One region of the Halomonas sp. ISL-56 genome, then DNA from elsewhere that is predicted to be linked to it. Evidence: predicted binding sites of a transcription regulator. Region 1 holds the regulator's gene; the other holds the start of a gene.

Region 1 (8,015 bases):
AGCGCCAAATACAAAGGCGCCTTTATGGCGCAGTGTCGAAAAGTCGTAGCCGATACCGGCCCCGGATTTCAACGTCATGCCCGCATCGACCACCGAGTCGAGAATGTCGCGCATGGAGTCGCGAATCGTGCGCGAGACAGTGCAGTTGATCAGGCTCACTGCGGGCTTGTAAGCCTCAGCACCGGCGTTGGAGAGAATACGACCGGCAGGAATGGCGCCATTTTCCAGCGCCCAACGGAATTTCGGCAGCCACTCTTCCGCTTTGTCACCTTCTACCGCTGCGAGAGCGCGAGCAACCCGTTCAAAGGTAGCACCCACGTCCTGATCGACGGGTTGGCTATGACGATCTTTAAGACGGTATTTGGCGTCCCAGATTTCCCGCGAAGGGGCCTGCATCGGGACATCATTAGAGGTCTTCATAGCCTTAGCAGCGGTGCTCATGTCGCAAAACTCCTTCACAACGGGGTGAATATAGCGCTTAAATGGGGCGATTATACGTGGCACAGGGGTGAAGTATAGACGTGCCTCACCACCATATGAGGCACTTTTTTTAACTTTTTCTACCATATATAGAAAAATCAGCGTGTTACTCTTTTGACGTCCACCGACACGCTATAGACTGGCTTTTTGGTTAATAAAAGCAGGTTGAGTTAAATGCCTTTGATCATGTCAGTAATTCGCTCTCCACGCGTTCACTCCCCATCTCTTTATATGCTGACGCTAACCGTTATGGTGATAGCGACCATGTGGGTAGTCACTGCGCCCGCCGCGAGCGCGGCCACGTTTAATACCGACGATGTGGCCAACCACGACCATTGGCAGTCAATGACGCTCTCGCTGGGGGGCGAACGCCACTACCGAGCGGTGGAAACCCACAGCTACTCAGACGCGACGCTAAGCCTAAATGCTACCCCGGGAGTTTGTGACTTACCCTGGCTGGAGATGCGCGTCACCCTTGAGCAGCAGCAGGGTGAGAGCCGGACGGTGAACCTAGTGCCCACGCGTCTTCGCATCGATGAGCAGCCCGTTATCGACACCATGGCGGAATTTATTACCGAGCGCGGCGATGACGGATTTTATGCCCACTTTTACTTAACTGACTTGGAATCCCTGGTGGCCGATATGCGCCAGGGCGAGCAGTTGTTTATCGGCTTCAACCAGGAAAACCGCGAGCCTTGGTATATGACCTTTAGCCTGCAAGGCGCCGACGCGGCGATTAAGCGAATGCAGACTCAGTGTGAAAGCCGTGGGTCAGCCATTCAATAAAGCATGGATTTTTAAATCGACACCACAGGCTCTAACGCCATTTCAACGCGGTTGCGCCCGCCATGCTTAGCGCGATACATGGCATCATCAGCTCGTGAGATAATGGTTTTACAGCTGTCACCCACCTGCCAAATGGCGACTCCGATACTCACCGTAATCGTTTGTTCGAGCCCTTCGATACGCAGCTCTGCGACCAGCGAGCGCAGCCGCTCGGCCAGACCAATAGCGGCGTCAATATCAGAGTGGGTCGCCAGCACAATAAACTCTTCACCGCCCCAGCGACCCAAGTGGTCGCAGCCACGCAGCGAGTTTTCCACTAAGCGCGCCAGGGCTACCAACACATCGTCACCCACGCTATGGCCGTGGGCATCATTGATTTGCTTGAAGTTATCCACATCGAACAGTAATAGGGCAAAGCCGGCCGCGTAGCGCTTGGCGGCCACTAGCTCAGCATTAATCGCCTCTTCAATGCGGTACCGGTTCCACACCTGGGTAAGTGGATCAAAATGGGCTAATTGCTCCAGCCGCTGGTTGGCCTCAGCAAGGGCTTTACGCTCGTGCTCCAAGTGCATATTCAGCGAGCTAATTTCATGGGCTGAAATGGCCAGCGTCAGGTCTTCACCCAGGTCGACTGCCGCTAAGCGCTCTACCCGCTGCCAGGCTTCGCTCTTACCCACCACCTCCTCATGCCAAGCAACCGAAGGGATCATAAGCGCCATCGGTTGTGGGTTGGTTGTAGGCTGCATCGCCCAATAGAGCGTTTCTACCTGCTCGGGGCGAAAAAATATCAGCCAGGCGCGCTGGGTGGAGCTCATCGGTAGCGGCACCGCCAGGGCTCCGCACTGCTCGGGCATGGCCAGCGAAGAAGTCAACGTCTCTTTGCCGATTTCGCGCGTGTACCAAGGCCCGCTATGCACGTGGGCTCTTTCCAGACGCAGCACAAACTGGCTAATCGCTTCCGGGGTCGGCGTCACGCCTGTTTGATAAGCGCCGCCATTCACCCATAGTACTACGCCATGGGCGCGAAACAGCTTCATCCAGATAGCCGCCTGCTCTTGGAGTAACTGCTGGGGGCTTTTCGGCTCGCTACGCGCCCGTGCACTGAGCACCAGACTATCCTGAACCCGCTGAAGGTAGCGGGCTTCTTGGCGCGCCCGCAGCAACAGCATGCGCTGTGTGGCCATTTGCACGAGGGCTCGAACGGCATCACGTAAGGGGGGCTCAACAGAATGCGGTGCGGCCGAGTGGCAAAACACTAGCCCCCATAAGCCGGTGTCTCCCTGCATTGCCAAACTGAGTGAGCCGCGCACCCCCAAGCGGTTTAAATAGCGCTGCCGCTCCGGCGCAGGAGCGCGTAAAAGGCTGCCGCTAAGGCTCGCTGGATGGGTGGGGATCAAGGTTTCAGGCACCGCGCTAACGTCTTCAATTAACCGCACGGGGTAGTGTTGGTAACTTTTGCGTAGGGCGATAGGGAAGTCGCTGGCGGGAAAACGCTGGCCCAACAGCGAGGGCAGCTGCTTGCCCAGCGCTTCAGCGACCATCAAACCGTGCCAATCACTATCAAAATGGCACACGGTGACGCGATCATGGCCGGTAAGCTGTTGGATCGCATTAACCAAGCAGTCGAGTAACTCTTCCTGATGGGTAGCTTCAGCTAAGCGCATCAGCCGCTCATTGACGGTGCCGAGCAAGCGACGCCTGCCCTGGGGATTAAGTGGTTCAATCTCGACGATAACCTGCTCACCTGCCCGGTAAGCATGGAGCTGAAAACGCACGTTGCTGTGTTTGGAACGAATAAACACTAGCGGGCCGGAAAGCCGCTGCTGCCCCTGCATTTCGCGACGAATCCGCTGGCTTAGCCGTTTCCCCAACACACAGGCGAGGGTGAGCTGCCCATTTTCAGGGCGCTCAACACCGGTTAAACGGGTTAAGTTAGTGCTACTCGCTTGGATGCGTCGACAGTCAGCATCTAATACCAGCAGGGTACCAAACGACTGCAATCGCGGGTGGTACATGGACACAAACGTGGCCTCGCAATCTATTCACCCTCGCCCTGCTGTCTTAGCAGCAGCTCTACGCGCCGGTTGGCAGCTCGGCCATCCGCGGTTGCGTTAGGTTCCATGGGTTGGGTATCGGCATAACCGACGGCCCGCATACGAGAAATATTGAACCCTTGGCGCTCTAAATGCCTTACCACAGCGATAGCCCGCGCTGATGAAAGCTCCCAATTCGAGGGGAAGCGAGCCGTTGAAATAGGCACGCTGTCGGTATGGCCCTCCACCGATATCTGACCGTCAAAGTTGGTCAGCACACCGATAAGGCTTTCGACCACGCCTCGCCCTTGAGGGGTTAATACCGCTTGGCCGCTAGGGAATAGCAGGCTGGTATCAATTCGCAGCGTAACTCCTTCGCTCCCTTGCGAAACGCTGACGCCAGGGATATCTAGCCCGTCAAACTGCGGCTTCACCCCTGCGTGGCGGGGCTGAATGCCGGTGGCCAGTGACGCTAGCGGCAGTGATGATACCGCGCTGGCCGAGCGCATGAAAGCAGTATCAGCGGCTTCACCGCCGCCCGGAGGCGTCAGTGAAAGCAGCAATACAAAGAGCGTGAGCAGCAGCGTCAATACATCCAGATAGCTGGTTAACCAGCTATCTTCGCCATCGCCTGGCGACGGCGTCATTTCCAGCGCGTGGCGTGTATCGCGGTCTAGCATCGGGCCTACCCCTTGGCCGCCGAACTTACCGACGAATCAGGCCTGGGTTTGACACTGTTATCACGAATCTCATCGTGGTAATTAGCCACAAAGGAATTGAGGGTCTCTTCAATGAACGACGGCAAGCGGCGCTTGGTAATCAACGAAATACCTTCCAGCACCATGTTCATGGTAATCAGCCGCTCTTCGGTACGGCGCTCTAACTTCACCGCAATCGGTTTAAACACCAAGTTGGCAAGTAAAATGCCGTAGAAGGTAGTGAGCAGGGCCACTGCCATGCGCGGGCCAATGACCTGTAAGTCACCAGCGTCCATGACCTCCAGCATATTGACCAGCCCCACCAGGGTACCGATCATGCCAAAGGCAGGTGCATAGGTGGCCATGGTGCGAAATATTTGTGCCTCGGCATGCTCACGCGCTTTAAGGCGGGCAATGCGCCAGCGCAGCATGTCAAAAATTTCGTCCTCTTTGGTATTGGCGATCACCAGTTGGATCCCGGTGCGCAAAAAAGGATTGCGGGTATGCTCCAGCTCGCGCTCGACCGCACGCACATCGCCTTTAAACCATAACCGAGACATATCCACCAATTCGCGGATATCATCACGCATATAGGTGTTTTCACGCCGAAATACCAAGCCCACCAGCCGTACAACGCGGAGCACCTCTTTCAGCGGGTAGCTGATGAAGGTCGCCGCTAGCGTACCGGTCACCACAATGGCCAGTCCGGGTAAATTGATAAAACTTTCAGGGGACTCTGCAGTGAAAAACAGCACGCTCACCAGCAGCAGTATGCTGGCAAATATGCCTATCAGCGTCGAAGGATTCATCCACGGCTCCTTGCCGGTCACAAGTGAGTAAAATAGAGGTGTTATGCCGAGTCGTGTAAGCGAGCGCGTAAACGGCTGACGGCTTGGCTGTGCAGTTGAGAAACGCGTGACTCCGTTACGCCCAACACAGCGCCTACTTCCTTAAGGTTAAGTTCTTCTTGGTAGTACAACGCCATTAGCAGCTTTTCACGCTCAGGTAGCGCTTCAATCGCGTCAATCAGCGTTTGCCGCTGCTGACCATCCAACAACTGATCGAATGGGGAATTGCCCAGTTCGTTGCTGATCGGCTCACCGCCATCGGCCACTAGCTCTTCAAATGGCAACAGTTGGCCGCTGTTAGTGTCATTTAGAAGCTGCTGATACTCGCTGAGCGGCATCTCAAGGTGTTGAGCAATTTCGTTCTCTTCTGGTACTCGCCCTAGCAGTTGCTCTAATTGGCGCACGGCGCTATCCACTGCACGCGCCGAGCGGCGTACGCTGCGGGGCAGCCAGTCGCGGGTGCGTAACTCATCCACCATCGCGCCGCGAATACGTTGACTGGCAAAGGTGGCGAACGTCGCCCCCTGGGTGGCATCGAAACGACCCAGCGCTTCCAGCAGCCCCACCATCCCGGCCTGAATAAGGTCATCGAGCTCAATACTCGCTGGCAATCGAACCTGTAGCGTCAAGGCCTGACGTCGCACCAGTGGCATATATTGCGTCAACAGCTCATTTTGCTTGATCCTGCCCTGTGCTGTGTACATATTCTCGCCTCGCGGCTATCCAGCCTTCACTGATAGTTCACAATCAATTGCAACCCTTGCACACGAACAGGCCGTTGGCCTGGGCGTAAGGCGAAGCGAAAATGCAATGGCTCATCGGCGGTTCGCCCCTCCAGTGCGGTGGTAGAACCACGCATACCGGTTAATGCAACACACTGTTCAGGATGGCACAGCCAAGCGTTTAATAGTGCACCGGGGGGGTGCTGAAACTGCCAATGAATACGACCAAGCCGCCCCGACTGTAGGTTATTAGCGGAAGCGGGTGGGATAGCGTCTTGACTAGCGCTTGCCCGATCACTCATCGCCACCATCAGACCGGATATCTGGCTGCTCCAACTACCGGGTGCCGCCTGGGCACTCTCCGTGAATCCTGTTAGTAGGCACCCTGCCACTAGTACTAAGATCAGTGACAGTCTCCCCTTTAATAGCCAGCTTAGCATGCTTGCTCTCCTCGGCAGAGTGCGCTCATCGTGCAAGTACGAGTAACTCCATATTTAAGTAGTAATGAGCGGACTCGCGCAAGTTATTGAGCAACCCTTGGCGCGGCAAGTGCGGCTCATGGAGCGCCAGTAAACGACGCGGCCCGCCCCGCTCGTGTAGCTGACGCAACGTGCGGAACATGGCGGCAAACGTATCGGCATCGCTACTGATCCACAGCGCCCAACGATTGTATTGAGCGCGTAACTCAGCAAGATCGGAAGTGTCCGCCGTTACGATACGAATATCCCAATCATCAGGCTCCCCGGCCCAGCTTCTACCTAGCTCCGACCACTGTCCCAGTCGCGCTTTAACCTTGTTCAGCTGGGGTGTACCACTACCGGGTAGCCCGACCACAATAAGCGGAATTTTTGGCTTGGGCGGCGCCAACGTCGTTGGCTCTTCCACTGCCGCCACCGTAGGCGTTAATAAGGCAGGAGAGTGTTCGGGCACATGCTCTGCCGCCGCGACATCAACAGCTCCTTCGTTCTGCTGCTGTTGGCGCTGCAAACTTGCCCACTTGCGCAGTCCCGAGGCTTGATCTTGTTCGCTCACGCCACGCCCTCTCGACTCACACTGCCCATTTGACGAATCGCATCCCGCGCCATAAAGGCATAGACCAGCGCGTCGAGCATGCCGGTATCGCGGCGGCGACGGCTAGTGCCTAATAGGTTGAGTAGATCACCGCGTAGCGTCTGTGCCTCCTCATCATCGGCCACATCGAGATGTCCGGCGACTGACGCCACACCACTGGCCATTAACAGGCGAACTTCAGCGTTTAGATCACCACTATCAGCCTCTTTTAACTGCTGCCAAGCACGCCGTGTCAAGGCGGCCAAACCTTCGCTTTGCAGCTGTGTTAACAGTAGCGAGAGCACCTCTGCCCCCAACCTTGCCGGGGTCAGCCAGTAGCGGCGCACCACCACTTTGGCACTTTCCGGATCGCGTACCTCCCCGTACCAGGCGAGCAGCGCAGTGCCGCCGGCGTCCTCAACTTCAGCGTAGGCAGTCCACAGTTGCACCGGTTGGCCACGAAAACGCACGCCCACATGGTGCGTTAGCACACTGTCATTGAACAGCTGGCGAATAGTCTGACGCTCGTGGTGAAAGAGTACCCTATGACTGGGGGCTACTTGGCTGACCCAGGTCAAATGCTCGGCTTCCAGCCACGCTAGCGCATCCGATTCAGGAAAGCGCGGTAGCAGGTGCACCGCGACGCCACTTGATGAAGACAACGCAGCTAATCGCGGCTGCCATCCCGCGGCATGGCGATGCTGCAGCCAGGGAAGCGCCAGCCATGCGCCATCCGTGTCCAGCCCAATGTCCGGCATTGCCCAGTCACAGCCGCGCTCATTGCGCCGCGCTGACCACGCCATACCGAGGGTGGTTTCCGCCTTTGGGTAGCTGGCGAGCAGTGTATCCAAACGCTGTTCCTGCACACGGCTTGGCAGCGAGGCTAAGTTCCAGATCTCTTCTAATTCCGTAAATCCCGTAACGCGCTGACGCAGCCGCGCCAGTAGCGACGACAAACGACGCCCTTGGCCCAGCACATCCCGCGACCAGCGCGGCATCCCCATCGGGGCATCTGCACTTTGCGCCCGTTCACGCTGTGGTGTCGCTGTGCTCAGTGCTTGATCCACTAGCGCGGCAGGGGCAGCAATGGCCATATCTTCGGGCACTTGCTGACCATTTGAACCAAACAGCACGCGCATCCCGTGGCGCATAATAATGTCTAACACTGGCGCCAGACGACCCGCCTCATCCTGTTTGGTAATAATACAGTCATCTAACTCTGCGCCCGCCGCTCGCGCTGCCTGGCGATAACGCAGCACGACTTCCTCCAGGGTTTCTGGCTGGCTGGCGGCATTGAGCAGCAGTACCAAACGCACCCGCGAGCGTCCTCCCTGGAGGTGAGCAATCTGCTCAATCACCCGCTGGTCACGCTGACTCATACCCACGGTGTCGATAATC
Region 2 (8,015 bases), on a different contig from region 1:
GTTTCATCTCGTCACGAGAGAAGATGATGACCCGGCGAGGGTTGTAGCGATCGAGCAGCATAGGAACAAAGGTGTGACCAAAGGAGCCGGTTCCGCCGGTAATCAAAACTGATTTATCGTTAAACATATGCACCTTTTTCAAATGCGTAGAAAACCATTGAACCACTATCTAGTAAATCTGTTTTTTTGGCATGGCGTGCAAATGTTTTTTTAATTCTTTCACAAACAAACTTATCTTCTTCAGCCGTAGTTACAACGACAGACGATGATATTCTTACTATTTCTCGTGCAAGCTTTTCAGAGTTCTCGGAAAACCCCGAAAAATTGCTTATAATTGTGGTTTTATAATGCTTATTCGGAGCATTAAATTCAGCACCATCTATGTCTACTATGAAGGTGTTTTTATCACCATTCGCGCTTTTAACTGCGTTATTACTACCTCTAAAAAGAAGATTACCGAGCGTAGCAAACTCTAGGATATCGCAAGGTTTCTCCACACCTATATCATTGAGCTTTTTTAAAAAATCACCAGCCATTTTTTTATTTTTTATATAATTGACACCGGCGGTAGCTTTAGCACTCTTATAATAAAAATCAGCAACTTTTCTTCTACCTTCACGCTCGTGAAAAGCACCTATCCAGTTCAGGGAATTACTTAACATAAGCGATTTATCCAGCTCGCTTTTACTCGACCATATCGACTGCCCATGAAGCCTATAGGCAGCTGGTTTGATGTTGGCCAAATATTTCCCTTTACCAGACAATCCGAGCCTAGTAATTGTCAAATTATCTCCATTTCCTATTCTAGAACCTTCAGGAATAGCATTTGCATATTGGACTTCTTTTCTAAAAAATCTTGTCAATGTTAGTAGAAAACAGTTATTCAACAAAAGGTCTTTCTCAGAAAAATCTCTTTTCTCTTTATCGGGAAGCTTAGACCAACTAACAACCTCTTTATCCTTAAAAACAAACGCATTATGATAGCAGACCGAATAGTCTGGATTATTCTCCATAAAATCATACTGTTGCTGAAGTTGACTTTCATCAACCCAGTAGTCATCTCCCTCACACATAGCAATATATTTGCCGCGCACCATTTCTTTCAATTTATTTGAAATATTTTTATTTTGAGACCTTAAGTTAGTCTCGTTAAAAACTGGAAATATTAAACTAGGGTATTCGTTTGCATACTTACTGACAATCTTCTGGGTATCGTCAGTTGACGCGTCATCAATTACAATCACTTCAAACGGAAAATTAGTTTTTTGCGACACAAAACCTTTCAGAGCATCCTCAATATAAGGGCCATGATTATAGGTAGGGCACAAAACCGTCACTACCGGTTCGCCTTTGACATGCTCACTTTGAGGGATCAGTGGCCCTGCTGGTGGTGGCACCTGTGATTTTAGCTCTGGCGCTTTAGGCAAAAGCTCCTGCGCTTCAAGAAACTCTAGCGCCTTTTCCTTGCTAACGTCAGCCATCAGATCAAACGCCACATCATGCGCAGCAAACACTGCACTCAGAATAAACGCCAGTTTTGTCTTGTTTTCATCACTCAGAGCCGCCATGCGCTCATAGGAGGGAAGAAATAGCACATCGGCGCTTTCCTGCTCAGTAGCGCAAGGTGCGCGGGCGTTTAGCTCATCTGGCAAATGGCTATAGTGGCTAATGTTATGGAAGCGGTAGAAACGAAAGTCATTACGGCTGGCCCAGTGCTGTAGTTCAGCAAAGCTAGGCTGTTTTTCATGAGTGAGCTGGAAAGGCACTCGCACCTGAATCAGCAGTGTGTCGATCAGTGCCTTTTTTCCATTTTCCAGCACGGCCATAGCGTCGCTTAGTTCATCTAGAATTAGCCAATCGAGATTTCCCAAGCCTTCAATGCTATCTATGGCTATCGAGCTAATCGGCAATTCCGCTAAAGGCTTGGCGCCCAATTGATGACGTTTGGGTAGTTTGTCTGCCGGTAGCGGTGTCAGCGTACTGGTCATTTCGGGGGCTACACAGGCATGCAGCGTGGCCGCTGTTCCATCGCCTAGCAGGGCGTGCTGGAATAACTGAATATACTCACTGCCATCATATTGCTTGGCATCTTTTACTTCACTGGCAGGGTCAAATGCGACAATACCGAAGGCTTTCGTAGCTGCCATCTGTTCGGCAAGGCCACTTTTAATTAAGCTGGCACGATTGTCGAGCACCATCACTTTGCCTTTGAACTGCCAAGTAAAATCATTCGCCAAGCAGAGATGTTGCGACTGCGACTCTTCACCAGGTTTGGCGTTCGTTCCAGTGCCAACCAACTGTTGAAACGAGTTATCGACTTTAAACGTTGGCTTGGTTGCTCGACTGGCTAACCGTTGACGGTGGCGTTTCTTCTGAGTAATAGCGAAATCTTTGTTGCCAGCACGTAGCCCTACTAGAGGCGTTAAAGCGCTAATCAGCCTATCAGTAGCGCGGTCAAGTTGGTGCCTCTCTTTGCCTACCTGCCAGGCACGATCGACATAGTCCTGATAAAGGTCTTCGTCATCGAAAAAGCTGATGACTGCATCCGTTAAAGGTTGTAGCTCTTCGTCACTGAGAAGATGTTGGTAGGGTTCTTCATAACAAGCATCCGGAAAATCAAAGGCGATACCCGCGTCACCGATCATTTCGGGCATACCACCACGGTTAGTAATCAGTGCTGGAATCCCGTTAAGCATAGCTTCAGCCAGCATACGCCCAGAGCTTTCCCACCATAGGCTAGGTGCAACGACCATACGGGCTCGGCTGTAGGGGCCACGCATATCGCTGGTGTTTGGTGTCACAATGACATTGCTTAAAGAACTACGCTGTCCGCCCACTCGGCGTGTAGTCTCCCGCAATACAGCTGGCCAGTCGGCCCGGGCTTCTACCACTTCAAGCACAATATCAGGTCTTTCACGCTCCAGCTTTTCCGCCAACTGTACAAAGATGCTGGCACCCTTTTGCCAACTAGGGTTAACAAACAGCAGCCGTTTTCGCTCATGGTGTTCGGCGATAAAATTCTCTGGGGAGATGAATTTGCCCACCGGCTTTGCGGCATAACCCACTGTTTTTCGGTACATATCTGCAGTGGCCTGGCTATCGGTGAGGATCAAATCGATATCACGGCACCAGTTTGATGCTTTATAGTTGCCATTGGCTAGATAGAAGGCTACAGGAATACCTCGATCCCGCGCTTCCGCGGCAATTAACATATCCAAGGTTTGGCCGCCGTAGAACCAAACAACATCAGGCTTAAATGAATCCAGCATATAAAGATACTGGCTATACCAAAGCCCCTCTTCATGTGCTGTAAAATGGTTGCGGTTGTGACTATAGCTAACCACCAATTGATGGTTCAGCGGGCCATCGTTTGCCTCTACTAATTGATGCAACTGGGCATTCAGGTCTGGGAACTGCTCCCTGAGCCGCCCCATTCCCTTGGGATTATCAAAAATAGTTGCCCCCAGCACCTGAATCTCATAGCCACGCGCCGCAAGCTGCAACAACATTTGGCGAACGGTCATGCTCGCACCGCTGGAGGTGTCCAATAAGCAGGAAGGATTAGCCCAAAGCAGGCGAGGTTTGCGTTTTTGAGTAGCAGGGGCAGAGGAGGTCTTGACCATGAAGCGGCTCACAGAGAAAAATGGCAATTTATGCAGTTTACCCTGCTAGCGCAGTCAGCAAAGGCACGAATGCGCCCGTATTTGAGTATGTGTTCTCACGATCAGCGCCACGCTGAGGTTGAAGTAAGCCACATATTGAGATTTTACGTATAAAGAGCTTTCGACTACTAACTCTAAATAAGGCGCCAGAAGCGCAGCAAAGCCGAGATTATCAGGTTCACACGCAAAAACGGGGCCTATCGGCCCCGTCGTTACTTTCTTTTGACCATTACTGGCTAAAAGATTAGCCCAACAGAGACAGTACAGACTGCGGCGTTTGGTTAGCCTGTGCCAGCATAGAAGTACCAGCCTGCTGAAGAATGTTAGCGCGTGTCATGTTCGAAACTTCCACTGCATAATCGGCATCTTCTATCCGCGAACGGGCTTCAGATAGGTTAGTGGAGGTAGTCGCCAAGTTATCGATTACCGAGTCAAAACGGTTAAGCGTCGCACCTAGTGTTGCACGACTGGTATCTAGTGTTGCGGTTGCAGCATCAACAGCGTCAATCAGGCCTTTGAATTCACCGTTAACAACACCTGCAGCCCCACCGGACGTAATTGCAAACTCACCAGCAGTAACTGCCGCAGAACCTGAGTTTAAGCCCAGACCTTCAACAGTGGCGTCAAGCCGATTAACGGTGATGACGTCTTCAGCCTCGGTATTGGAGCCAACCTGAATATTAAGAACCGCGCCAGCACCACTTGCAACGTTCAGCAGGTTTGTACCGTTAAAGTTGTTGCTGCCCGCTACACGATCAATTTCAGCTAAACGCTCATTGATCTCAGTAACAATGGCATCACGATCTGCTTGGGCGTTGGTGTCGTTGGCACCCTGTACCGCTAGCTCACGAATACGCTGCAGGTTGTCGTTTACTTGGTCAAGGCCGCCTTCCATGGTCTGTACCAGGGAGATACCGTCGCTAGCGTTACGGCTAGCTTGATCCATGCCGCGAATCTGAGCGGTCATTTTGTTGGCAATGGCTTGACCAGCGGCGTCGTCGGAAGCGCTGTTAATGCGCAGGCCTGAAGACAGACGCTCTTGCGCTTTGGCCAGCATAGACTGAGAGTTGGACAGGTTGTTCTGGCCGATCAGGGCGGTAATGTTAGTGTTGATTACAGACATGTGAGTGCTCCTCGAAATTTAACTGGCCTTATGGCCTGCTTAGCGGCGCTTGCGTCGCCGTTATTATAATTAACGGCAGCCCCGCCGACTTCTTTAGAAAAAATTGCTGTTTTTTGTGTAATTTACTGTAACTCTTCCAACTAACATCTCAACTACAGGCACAACTGATTGCTTAATTGCTTTTCTGCATGCTACCCAGCATGTCGAACTGCTGAGCGAGGTAGCTGCTCATTGAGTTCATTTGGGCGATCAAGCCATCCAGTTGCCCAAACTGCTTGCGGTAACGCTCTGTGCTGCGCTCGATACTAGCCTCCATGCGCAGCTTGCGCTCATCAAGGCTTTCAACTCGCTGCTGGGCGCTAGTCACAGAGCTTTGAATAATACCGTTTTCTGCAGTGATGCCTTCAAGCGTGGCGTTTAATCGTCCTGCAAAACCACCTTCTTCATTCTCACCCGCAAAAAAAGCAGACAGCCCTTCAGGGTTATTCGTTACCGCATCAGCTAATTTATCTTCATCGACTTTCAGCCGCCCCTTCTCATCAATGGCAATACCCAGTTGAGAAAGGCGTGAAATATCGCCTGTTCCGAGGTTGTCTGTGATATCCCGGCGTAGGCGGTCTTCAATGGTGCGCACGGTGCGGTCGCCCACTAGCTCGCCTGATGTTTCGCCTTCTCCGTTGTAGGCCGTCATTCTGCCAACGGTGGATTTCATTTCATTGTAGTTTTTAACGAACTCGTCAATGGCTCCTCTCAGCGATTCTTCATCACGCTTGATGACCAGCGTAACGGGGTTACCTGAAACTGCCGTGAGGTCAAGCGTTACGCCTTGAATCGCCTCTTCAACCCGGTTGGTTTTACTGGTGATGGCGATACCATTCACGTTCAGTTTTGCATCCTGGCCCGCTCGAAGTGTAGCTGCATCCACGGTTAATGAAGCCAGGCCTGAGAAACCAATGAGTGATGCCTCTTCGCCCGTCTCTTTTGAGCTCAACGCTAAGCGATACCCCGTGCCATCATTAACGATAGAAGCGGTTACACCTGACTCTTTATCCGCATTGATTTGGTCACGAACATCTGCAAGCGTACTGCCTGCTGAAATATTAACGTCGTAACTTGTTTGTGTACCACCAGCACCAAATTCAAGCGTAAGCGTCGCATCAGCTGCTGTTAGCTCTTGGTCTAGCGCTACGCTGTTGGAAGCAGCGCTACCTGCGCGGGCCAGTTGAGTAACGGTGACTTCATAGCGACCCGCATTAGCGGTTTCACCTGCGGTCGCCAACACACCATCGCCCGTCACGGTGCTTTTTTGCTGCTTAAACGTAGAGGCCTCATTCAATGCAGCAATTGAGGTTTGCACCCTATCCATCGCTGACTCAAGGCGCCCATAAGCAGAAATCTTGGTTTGCTGAGCACTTTTCTGTTGTAAGATGGGTACAAGCTTTTGTTTTTCGGCGGCTTTTAGCTGTTCAACCAAACCATTCAGATCCAGTCCAGAACCTACACCGAGTGCTGTAATCGATGCCATGTGGCTCATTCCTTATAAGAAGTAGAGAGAAGTATCTGAATATTTTATCGGCCGCGGAGAAACAAACTTTAGAGGTAGCGCCTCTTTTTAGCTTTTTTTAAGGCATTGCAAAGAAAAATGCCCGACACATAGTGCCAGGCATTTGGTAAGCCATTCATTTAGCTAACTTATCTACTTAACTCTGGTTTTGCTGCCCTAGCACTGCGAACTGCTGGGTCAAATAGGCGCTGGTTTGGTTCATTTGCGCGACCATACTGTCCATTGCTTGGAACTGCGTACGATAACGCTCAACGGTTTGCTCAATTCGGCTTTCCGTTGTCGCATAACGCTCTTTTAACGAATCAACACGCCCTTCAGATGAGCTAACAGCGCTTTCCAGGCGCCCACCCGTACCTACTATATTCTCAAGAGCCGACGCTATTTGCCCTGCCATGCCACCCTCTGCGCTATTGCCTGCAAAAAAGCTAGCGAGCTGATCAGGTTGATTGGCCACAATACTGTCTAATCGATTCTCATCAATCTCCAGTTTGCCGTCTACTTGAAGCGAAATACCTATATCCGATAAGACGCTAAAGCCATCGCCGCCAACAACACCGCTAATTGTTTGACGCAGTTCTCTTTCAACCGCGCGAGTAGCTGCATCAGCATTCAGCCCCGCCGCTTGGCCCGTCTCTTCGTCAAAGGCTGTCAAGCTAGTAATGGTATCTTTGAGCGTATTGAAGTCATCAACAAAAGCGGTGACTTGCTCGCGGATAGCTTCGCTATCCTGCTCTACACTTACCGTGCTCGTCGCGCCAGCCTCAGCAAGATTCAAGGTAACACCTTGAATAGCGCCTTCCACTTGATTGGTAGGACTAACGATATCTATTCCATTGACGTTAAACGCCGCATCCTGGCCTGCCTGAACTACCTGTACATCAGCAGTGGTAACGTCACCAGCAAGGATGTTTGAAAAATTGGTGCTTTCAATACTGGCGTCCGCACCGGTATCGGTGGCATTAACAGAAAGCCGATAACCTTCGCCATCATTGATAATAGAAGCGCTTAAGCGACCATCGCTCTGTTGATTAATGGCATCGCGCATGTCTTCAAGCGTGCTGCCATCTGCAATGGTAATGGGATCCATGGCTCCCTCAGCAAGAGTAAAGGTTAATGACTGCTCCCCAGTCACTATGCTTTCATCTGCTGTTTCCAGACGCTCCGTCACCAGACTGCTGGCCGTTGCTAAACGTTCAACCTGCACTTCGTACTGACCTGGCTGGGCCTCATTGCTGCTGACAGCACCAACGGCGCTGCCTTCGACATTGGTTGTTAGGCTCTCGAATGTCGACCCATCATTGAGGGCCTCTGCAGAGCTTTGAAACTGCTCAAGCGCATTTTGCAACTTACCATAAGCAGATATTTTGGTATCTTCAGACTGAATCTGCTTCGCAATGGGCTCAAGCTTTGCTTGTTCTGCCGTTTTTAATTGCTCCAGCAAGCCATTCAGATCCAAACCAGAGCCAATACCTAGTGATGTAATAGCAGCCATAGAACCAATACCTTTTTTGAATACATGTTGCTACGCTTACTGTCTTCAATTAGCGTTCCTTCATAAAGCGATACGTAGCACTGTTTTAATACATTTACCTTAATATAGCGGCTGGGTGAACTATAACTTGAATATTTGGTTATTTTTTTCGTATTAAGACGTAATACCAAGTAA

What was found. The regulator FliA, encoded in region 1, starts transcription of late flagellar genes. The targets are predictions, from matches to a motif close to CTAAAGTTNNNNNNNNNNCNGCCGATA.
Region 2: a site for FliA is predicted at 6,356-6,382, ahead of fliD (flagellar filament capping protein FliD). Genes of this name have one in related genera too.

What each region holds. Positions count from the first base shown of each region.
Region 1 covers NZ_JAGGRO010000004.1:267,268-275,282, forward strand. Annotated here, with positions in the region: gene J7J49_RS03335 (adenosylcobalamin-dependent ribonucleoside-diphosphate reductase) at 1-441, opposite strand, end outside; gene J7J49_RS03340 (hypothetical protein) at 712-1,266, shown strand; gene J7J49_RS03345 (sensor domain-containing diguanylate cyclase) at 1,278-3,281, opposite strand; gene J7J49_RS03350 (OmpA/MotB family protein) at 3,305-3,979, opposite strand; gene J7J49_RS03355 (motility protein A) at 3,985-4,806, opposite strand; gene J7J49_RS03360 (RNA polymerase sigma factor FliA) at 4,848-5,549, opposite strand; gene J7J49_RS03365 (flagellar protein FlhE) at 5,576-6,007, opposite strand; gene J7J49_RS03370 (C15 family peptidase) at 6,033-6,599, opposite strand; gene flhF (flagellar biosynthesis GTPase FlhF) at 6,596-8,015, opposite strand, start outside.
Region 2 covers NZ_JAGGRO010000022.1:68,666-76,680, forward strand. Annotated here, with positions in the region: gene pseB (UDP-N-acetylglucosamine 4,6-dehydratase (inverting)) at 1-127, opposite strand, end outside; gene J7J49_RS18835 (glycosyltransferase) at 120-3,524, opposite strand; gene J7J49_RS18840 (flagellin N-terminal helical domain-containing protein) at 3,907-4,785, opposite strand; gene fliD (flagellar filament capping protein FliD) at 4,958-6,310, opposite strand; gene fliD (flagellar filament capping protein FliD) at 6,486-7,841, opposite strand.